Linked DNA regions of Reyranella humidisoli. The protein of the gene in region 2 interacts with the protein of the main gene of each other region in a pairwise test. Links are inferred from orthologs where the notes say so. Each region holds a gene or a part of one and is shown on either strand. Other genes may lie near its edges.

Evidence for each region.
Region 1: the proteins of KQ910_RS25335 (region 2) and mobA interact in binary tests that used the Escherichia coli proteins (3 or more experiments, as listed by UniProt). The link is inferred for Reyranella humidisoli from one-to-one orthologs.

Annotation. Positions count from the first base shown.
Region 1 is NZ_JAHOPB010000001.1:3,338,864-3,342,772, forward strand. Bases 965-3,909 are described here. They hold mobA (molybdenum cofactor guanylyltransferase MobA), read left to right. Parts: upstream 965-2,061; coding sequence 2,062-2,757; downstream 2,758-3,909. Other genes in these bases: KQ910_RS16205 (DUF4424 family protein), read right to left, coding at 965-1,209; KQ910_RS16210 (2-keto-4-pentenoate hydratase), read right to left, coding at 1,214-2,014; KQ910_RS16220 (DUF3553 domain-containing protein), read right to left, coding at 2,705-2,899; KQ910_RS16225 (BufA1 family periplasmic bufferin-type metallophore), read left to right, coding at 3,001-3,249; bufB (MNIO family bufferin maturase), read left to right, coding at 3,252-3,909. In the rest of the region: ligase-associated DNA damage response endonuclease PdeM, read left to right, coding at 1-129; more of KQ910_RS16205, read right to left, coding at 139-964. UniProt on the Escherichia coli protein: Transfers a GMP moiety from GTP to Mo-molybdopterin (Mo-MPT) cofactor (Moco or molybdenum cofactor) to form Mo-molybdopterin guanine dinucleotide (Mo-MGD) cofactor.
Region 2 is NZ_JAHOPB010000003.1:386,151-391,003, forward strand. Bases 904-3,828 are described here. They hold KQ910_RS25335 (molybdopterin molybdotransferase MoeA), read left to right. Parts: upstream 904-1,721; coding sequence 1,722-2,936; downstream 2,937-3,828. Other genes in these bases: trpC (indole-3-glycerol phosphate synthase TrpC), read left to right, coding at 904-1,231; moaC (cyclic pyranopterin monophosphate synthase MoaC), read left to right, coding at 1,228-1,713; lexA (transcriptional repressor LexA), read left to right, coding at 3,045-3,794; KQ910_RS25345 (ComEC/Rec2 family competence protein), read right to left, coding at 3,809-3,828. Outside these bases: trpD (anthranilate phosphoribosyltransferase), read left to right, coding at 1-434; more of trpC, read left to right, coding at 431-903; more of KQ910_RS25345, read right to left, coding at 3,829-4,853. UniProt on the Escherichia coli protein: Catalyzes the insertion of molybdate into adenylated molybdopterin with the concomitant release of AMP.

The DNA.
Region 1 (3,909 bases), on a different replicon or contig from region 2:
CTCAACGCGCTCGATCCGGCGATCGCCCAGCTCTTCCCCGACGACTACGACGCGCTGGTCGTCGGAAAGGACGCCGTGCGCCGCCTGTCGTGGCGGCAGTTGAGGCCCGATGCCAGGGCGTTCGGCTGAGGCGCCGGATCACTCCGCGATGAAGAGAATCCGCAGATCCTCTTTCGGCACATAGTCGCGCACCGTGGCCTCGAAGCGCTGCGGGCCGGTGCGGCGCAGCGGCAGGCCGGTGCAGAGTGTCGTCACGCGCACGTCGCCCACGGTCCGGCCCTCGGCGGCGATCGGACCGCCCTGGAGGGTGAGATGGAACGTTCCGATGGCGCCGCCGCGCCAGTTGCGCGCCGTCTGGAGAATGTAGCCCAGCGTGTAGCCCATCAGGAGCGGCGCATCGGCGCCGGCCGGCCGCCTGGCTTCCTTCAACCGGCGGTTGGCGGCGCGGATTGACTGGTCGGTGGCGGCATCGATGCAGAAGGCACGAACCGGATCTTCGCCTCCTGAGCCGCCGATCTTGCCGTCCTCGATCACGATGAAGCGGCTGCCGATCACCGGCCGGTAGCTGTGTTCGACCACCGTGACTCCCGGCGCGAAGGTCTGCATCCAGTGGAAGGTGATGCGGACGCTCCACGGCAGCCGGAAACCCTCGCCGCCGTCCAGCGGTTCGAGGGCGCCGAGCGCCTGCAGCTTCTGGCGTACGGCGGCGTCGAGCGGCTTGTCCTCGGGCGAGGGAAAGATGCCCGGCTGCAGCACCAGCGTCGGTCCGCCGATCGCCTGCAGAGCCTCGGCGATGTCGCGCCCGTCGGGCAGCTGCGCCTTGATCTCGATCTCCGGCTTGATCTCGCGGCCGTCCGCCCAGACGCGGAAGCGCAGGAAATCGGGATCGGTCGGTGGCCGCATCGCAACGTTGTGGGCGCCGCTTTTCGTCGTCATCCCGGCCGGGGTGTCGCTCGGCACCTCGGGCATCGGGAAGGCGACGCGCAGCGTCACCGGCTGGCCGGTGTCGTTGCGCATCTCGTAGCGCACCTTCACCTCCGACGGCGACAGCGTGAGATCCTCGCGCTGCATGGTGATCGCGTCGGTCTTCACCAGCACGATCCCGCCGGCGGCGAGTTCGGACGACGAATCGTTGGCCATCGCTGAGCCGACGAAGGCGAGCGCCAACGCGAGCGCACGCGCGGCCAGTACGGGAACCGAGACGCCCATGCTGTTACTTGGGCAGCTCGTACTTCAGCGTCACTTCGCCCAAGCCCTCGATCCTGCCGGTGGCGGTGCTGCCCGGCGGCACGAACTGGCAGGCGACCATGCTGCCCGTCGAGACGATCATCCCCTTCTTCAAGCGCTTGCCGTGGTCGCCCAGTTTGTTGGCGAGCCAGGCGAGCGCGTTGTAGCAATGGCCCAGCACGTCGCCGGAATGCCCCTCGCGTACGACCTTTCCGTCGAAGGAGACCGAGCCGTTCAGGTTGCCGAGGTCGAGCTTGGCCCAGTCCTTGTTGGGCTTGGCCAGCAGCGAGCCGCCGTTCCAGCCGGCGTCCATGATCAGCGGATTGACGGCGAGGCGGCTGTAGTCGGCGCCGCGATCCTCGATCAGCTCGAAGCCGGCGCGGGCGCTGCCGACGTATTGGGCGATCGAGTCCTTGTCGTAGGGCTTGCCCTTCGGCGCCGGCACGTCGGCATTCACCGTCAGGATGATCTCCAACTCGGCGCCCAGCCGCGTCCAGCGATCGGCGCGCACCGTGGCCTTGTGCTCGAACACACGCTTCTTGCGGATCGGTCCGTAGGCGGGCCCCTTGAGGCCGGTCTGCGCCAGGATCTGCGGCGAGGTCAGCGCGATCTTGTAGCCGACGAGCGGGCCCTGCTTGACCATCTGCTTCTTGAGGAAAGCGTCCTGTACCTTGTAGGCGAGCCGCTCGTCGTCGGTCGCGAATTGTTCGGGCCACCAGCCGACCACGGCGCGCGACTTGTCGACCTGATGCAGCCACGTGGCAACCTTGGCGACGCTGAACGTCATCGTTTCTTCCCCTTGCTTGATCTCTTCGTCCCCGCATAGTGCCATCCATGGCGGCGAAAGCGTTGCAAAATCTGGGGCCCGTGCGCAGCGGCGCGGTGGTTGGTGTCATCCTGGCCGGCGGCGAGGGACGGCGCATGGGGCCGGGCCCGCTGAAGCCGCTGCGGCCCCTGGCCGGCAAGCCGATGATCGCCCATGTGGTCGAGCGGTTGCGACCGCAGGTGATGGATCTGGTGATCGTGGCCAACGATCCCGACCCGGCCTTCAAGTCGCTCCACGTCCCCGTCGTCGCCGATGCGCCCGACATCCAGCGCGCCGCGCGGCGGGAGGGACGACGCCTCGGGCCGTTGGCCGGCATCCTGGCCGGGATGGAATGGGCGCTGAAGCATCACCCTCATTCTGGCTGGATCCTGACCGCGCCGGCCGACGTGCCGTTCCTGCCGCTCGACCTCACTGTTCGACTGTGCGGTCTGATGCACGTGCCCGAGCCGGACGTCCTGATGGTGCGCCACGGCAAGCGGCGCGAGCATACGCTGGCGATATGGTCGGTGAAACTGGCGGCCGATCTCCGGAAGGCGATCCTCGACGAAGGGATGCGCCGGGTCGAGACCTTCGCCCAGCGCTATGCCTTCGAGGAACTGGTCTGGCCGGGCAACGCCGCGCCTTTCCTCAACGTCAACACGCCCGCCGAGCTCAGCGAGGCGCTGGCTCGTCTGGAACCAGTTCGATCACGTTCCCGTCGATGACCACCTTGCCGGCATTCTCGAAGTTCACGGTGATGCGATGGCCGATCATCGACTGGATCTGACCCAGGCCCCAGTCCGGCTGGCTGGGGTGGCGCACGAAGTCGCCGGGGCTCAGGAGGCCGTTACCGGGTTTTCCGAACAAGTTTCCGTTATTCCCGCCTGTGGGTACGATGAAGCGCGTGTGACGCCTTCCGGCCTCAATCTGCAGTATAGACTGGGCGTCGTCATGTCATGGAGGACACAATGAACCATACCCGTATCGCCATCGCCTCGGCCCTCGCCGCCGCCCTCGTGCTGCCGGCCGCCACCAGCCAGGCGCAGGGCAACATGGAGAAGTGCTACGGCATCGCCAAGGCCGGCAAGAACGACTGCCAGACCGCCAAGTCGTCCTGCGCCGGCACGTCGAAGAAGGACGCGCAGGCTGACGCCTGGATTTCCGTCCCGAAGGGCGCCTGCGACAAGATCATCGGCGGCAAGCTCACGCCGAGCTGAGGATGCTCCCGGTCGCCGGCATCGGGCTGCGCTCGCCGCACCTCGCGGAGATCGCGCGCGACCGGCCGGCGACCGGCTTCCTCGAGGTCCACGCCGAGAACTATCTCGCGGCGTCTCCGGCAAGGCAGGCCGTCGAGAGGCTGCGGCAGGACTATGAACTTTCCATACATGCCGTGGGGCTTTCGCTGGGCTCCGCCGACGGTCTCGACGAGGTGCATCTCGATCGCGTCTCCGCGCTGATCGCTCGACTGCAGCCCGCGCTGGTTTCCGACCATCTCGCCTGGAGCGTTTCGGACGGGCGCTACTTCAACGACCTGCTGCCGCTGCCCTACACGGAGGAAGCGCTCCAGCTCGTCACGCGCAACGTCGATCGTCTGCAGGAGAAAATCGGGCGGCAGGTGCTGGTCGAGAATCCGTCCTGTTATCTCGCCTTCAATCACTCGACCCTAACGGAACCCGAGTTCCTGTCGGAACTGGCGCGCCGCACCGGCTGCGGGCTGTTGCTGGACGCCAACAACATCGTGGTCACGGCGCACAATCTGCGGCTCGATCCGACGTCGTGGCTGAATGATCTTCCAGCCGCGGCGATCGGCGAATACCATCTGGCCGGCCATGCGATGAACGAGGCCGACGGCGAGACGATCCTGATCGACGATCACG
Region 2 (4,853 bases):
TGGGCGTGTTCGATCGCCGCTGGCTCAGGCCCGTCGCGGAGGCGCTGGGCCAGCTGGGACTCGAACGCGCGCTGGTCGTGAACGGCCAGGACGGCATGGACGAACTCACCACCACGACCGCGAGCTGGGCCGCCTCGCTGGAAAACGGCAAGGTGACCGAGATCGAGATCGCGCCGGAAGAGATCGGCGTGAAGCGCGCCACGCTCGACCAGCTGAAGGGCGGCGACGCGGCGCACAATGCCGAGGCGATCCACGCCCTGCTGGGCGGCGAGAAGAATGCCTTCCGCGACATCGTTCTGCTGAACAGCGCCGCCGCGATCATGGTCGCGGGCAAGGCGCGGGACCTGAAGGAGGGCGCCGCCATGGCCGCCCAGTCGATCGACAGCGGCAAGGCTCGCGAAGCGCTGGCGACATTGAAGAGGATTTGCGCATGAGCGACACGCTCGACCGGATCGTTGCCGACAAGAAGCGCCATGTGGCCGGGCGCATCTCGCAACGCTCGCTCAGGGTCATCGAGAACCTCGCCCGCGACACCGATTCGCCGCGCGGCTTCGCCAGGGCACTCAAGGCCACGATCGCCGAGGGCCGCTACGGCCTGATCGCCGAGATCAAGAAGGCCTCGCCCAGCAAGGGCCTGATCCGGCCGGACTTCGATCCGCCGTCCCTCGCCCGCTCCTACGAGCGCGGCGGCGCGACCTGCCTGTCGATCCTGACCGACGAGCCCTACTTCCAGGGCAAGGACGAGTTCCTGACGGAGGCGCGCGCCGCGGTGAAGCTGCCTGTCCTGCGCAAGGATTTCATGATCGATCCCTACCAGGTGCCGGAAGCCCGCGCGCTCGGCGCCGACTGCATCCTGCTGATCATGGCCTGCCTCGACGACGCGATGGCCGCGGAGCTGGCGAAGCTCGCGCACAAATGGGGCATGGACGTGCTGGTCGAGGTGCATGACGGCGAGGAACTGGAGCGTGCGCTCAAGGTCGACGCCGACCTGATCGGCGTGAACAACCGCAACCTCAAGACCCTCGCGGTCGATCTCGCCACGACCGAGAAACTGGCGCCGCTGGTGCCGAAGGACCGCGTGCTCGTGGCCGAAAGCGGCCTCGGCTCGCCTGCGGATCTCGCGCGCATGGCCCGCGTCGGCGCCTCGTCGTTCCTGATCGGCGAGAGCTTCATGCGCAAGCCCGACGTCGAGGCGGCAGTGCGCGAGATCCTGGTGCGCGAGGCGGCATGAAGCGCAAGGCGACGCTCACCCATTTCGACGAGGGCGGCAACGCCCGCATGGTCGATGTCGGGGACAAGGAGATCACCGAACGCGTCGCCGTCGCGTGCGCCAGCGTGACCATGCAGGCCGCGACGCTCAAGCTGATCCGCGACAAGAAGGCCAAGAAGGGCGATGTGCTGGCGGTGGCCCAGCTCGCCGGCATCATGGCGGCCAAGAAGACGCCCGACCTGATCCCGCTCTGCCATCCGCTCTCGCTGTCGTCGGTCGACGTGAAGCTGTCGCTCGACCCGAAGCGCAAGGCCGTCGACATCGAGGCGACCTGCAGGCTGAAGGGCCGCACCGGCGTCGAGATGGAGGCGCTTACGGCGGCGTCCGTCGCCGCCCTCACCGTCTACGACATGTGCAAGGCGGTCGACCGCGGCATGGTGATCTCCGAGGTGAAGCTCCTCCACAAGTCCGGCGGCAAGTCGGGGACATGGGAAGCTCGATGAAGCCGGGAATGCTCTCCGTTCGTGATGCCCATGCCCGCGTGATCGCGGCCTTCGAGGCGCTTCCCTCGGAAACCGTATCCGTCGCCGACGCCGCCGGCCGCGTGCTCGCCGTGCCGCCGCGGGCGCGGCTGACGCAGCCGCCGGCCGACCTCTCGGCGATGGACGGATATGCGGTGCGCGCCGCCGACGTGTCCGCCGTCCCGGCGGTGCTGACGCTCGTGGGCCAGGCACCAGCCGGTGGGTCCTACGACCACGCGCTGCAGCCCGGCGAGACCGTGCGCATCTTCACCGGCGGCCCCCTGCCGATGGGCGCCGATTCGATCGTTATTCAGGAAGACACGAAGGCGGATGGGCCGAGGATCACCATCCTCGAGGCGCCCAGCGTCGGGCGCCACATCCGCAAGGCCGGGCTCGACTTCAGTGCGGGCGATTCGCCGCTGGAGGCAGGCCGGACGCTCACGACGCGCGATGTGGCGCTGGCGGCCGCCATGAACCATCCATGGCTCTCGGTCCATCGCAAGCCGCGCGTCGCGATCCTCTCGACCGGCGACGAACTCGTGATGCCGGGCGAGCCGGTCGGCCGGAACCAGATCGTCTCCTCCTCGGGCATTGCCGTCGCGGCCCTCGTGCGTGGCTGGGGCGGCGAGCCCACCCTGTTCGACATCGCACGCGACGACGCGAAGCTGATCGAGCGCTGCATCGAAGCCGGCGCGCAGCATGACCTGCTGATCACCCTGGGCGGCGCCTCCGTCGGCGACCACGATCTCGTCCAGGACGCGCTGAAGGCGCAGGGCTTCGACATGGATTTCTGGAAGATCGCCATGCGCCCCGGCAAGCCGCTGATGTTCGCCGCGCGTGATCGCGCCCGCGTGCTCGGCCTGCCGGGCAATCCCGTCTCCACCATGGTCTGCGCGCTCCTGTTCCTGAAGCCGGCGCTCGAGCGCATGCTGGGCCAATCCGGCGATCTCGCGCGCACCGTGCCCGCCCGCCTCGCGGTCGACGTGAAGCAGAACGACCAGCGCGAGGACTATGTCCGCTCGCGTCTCGCTCGTTCCGGCGACGGATCGCTCACCGTCGACCCGCATCCCGTTCAGGACAGTTCGATGCTGTCGGTGCTGGCGGCATGTGATGGCCTGATGATTCGTCCGGCCCACGATCCCGCGCGCAAGGCGGGAGACACCGTGCAGGTTGTCGATCTCCAAAGCCTTTCCGGCGGCTACTGATCCCGGTTCTCCTTGGGATAAGTTGACGTTTATGCGGAACTAAACTAGAACATGTGCCGGGTTTCAGGATTTGTTCCTAAATCCGGTAGGCGTTCTGGGGAGAAGACGGTGCTAACCCGCAAGCAAAACGAACTGCTCCTGTTCATCAACAAGCGGCTCAACGACGATGGCGTGTCTCCTTCCTTCGACGAGATGAAGGAAGCGCTGCGGTTGAAGTCCAAGTCGGGCATCCATCGCCTGATCACCGGGCTCGAGGAGCGCGGCTTCCTGCGGCGGCTGCCCCATCGCGCGCGCGCGCTGCAGGTCGTGAAGCTGCCCGAGAGCGCGGCCCTCCCGGCACCGAACGTGACCCCCCTGCTGGCCGACGCACGCCGTGCCGGCTTCTCCGAAACCCGCGAAGGCTTCGTGCCCCAGATCGTGCGCGCCGACCGCGTGCCGCTGGCCGGCGCCATCCAGGCCGCCAATGAGGCCCAGGCTCTCAGCCTCCCGCTCTATGGCCGGATCGCCGCCGGCACACCGATCGAGGCGCTGCGCGATAATTCCACGACCGTCGACGTTCCCGTCTCACTGCTGGGCTCGGGTGCCCATTATTGCCTGGAGGTCCAGGGCGACTCGATGATCGACGCCGGCATCCAGAACGGCGACATCGCCATCATCAAGAGTTCCGACACCGCCGAGACTGGCGAGATCGTCGTGGCGCTGATCGACGACACCGAGGCGACGCTGAAGCGTCTGCGCAAGAAGGGCGCGTCGGTCGCGCTCGAGCCCGCCAACGCCGCCTACGAGACGCGGATTTTCGGACCCGACAGGGTCAAGATCCAGGGCCGCCTCGCCGGACTCTATCGCCGCTATCACTGACCGGAACGTCAGCGTCAGGCACCCGGTGCCTTGACCGCGCCCTGGCGCATCGAACTGTTGGGCACCCATGGACGGTCACCGCGGCGGCCGTTGGAGGTCTCGCGCCTCACCGTGAGATCGTCCAGCCACAGCGCATGCGCTCCTTCCTTCCAGGCGTCGCGCCGATCGATCACGAGGCGCGGTCCTCTGCAGCGCGCCTGAGCGTCGACAGTCGCGAGCACGATGTCAGCCGAGCCGCAGGCCTCGGCGAGCCGCCTCTCGTCGCTCACCATCGCGATGCGCCACGGTCCCTTGCGCCATCGACAGAGACCGGTATTGCAGCCGAGGCCGGACGCCTGCTCGTCGGCGCTGACGGTCCAGCGTTTGGCGCCCTCCTGCCCCTGCCGCCGTGCCCACGAATCGCTCACGAACCGGTCGGTTCGTGCCGAGGCCACGTGGACGACGCCTTTCTCGTCGCGCAGGCCAAGCACGCGACCGTCCTCACTCATCAGCAGGTCGGGCGCGGGCGGCGGACCGAGCATCAGGCCAATCACGACCACGGGCAGTCCGGCATAGCGCCAGCGTCTCTGCCACAGGCAGAGCCACAGACCGCCGGCCGTGAGCAGCCACAGGCTCGCACCGGGCAGCGACGGCACAAGAACCGCGGATTCGGGCCACGCCGCGACATGGAAGGCGATGGCGTTCAGCGCATCGACGCCCCAGCCCATCGGCACCAGCGCGAAGGCTTCCAGACCGAACGGCATCAGCAGCATCGCCAGCAGGCCCCACGGCATGATCCAGAAGCCGGTGAGCGGCACGCCCAGCAGGTTGGCGACGACGCCGAGCAATGACAGGCGGTTGAAGTGGTAGGCCGCGAAGGCGCCAGTGGCGACCGAGGCGATCAGGGTCGTGAGGAGGCTGGCAGCGATCGCCGCGCCGATGCGCCATGCCCAGCGATGATGCGAGAGTTCGGCTCGCTCGTGCAGGCGGCGACGCAGGGGCGCCGCAGATTCCCAGCCGGCAATCAAGGCGACGACGGCGGCGAATGACATCTGGAAGGACGCGCCGGTCAGCGATTCC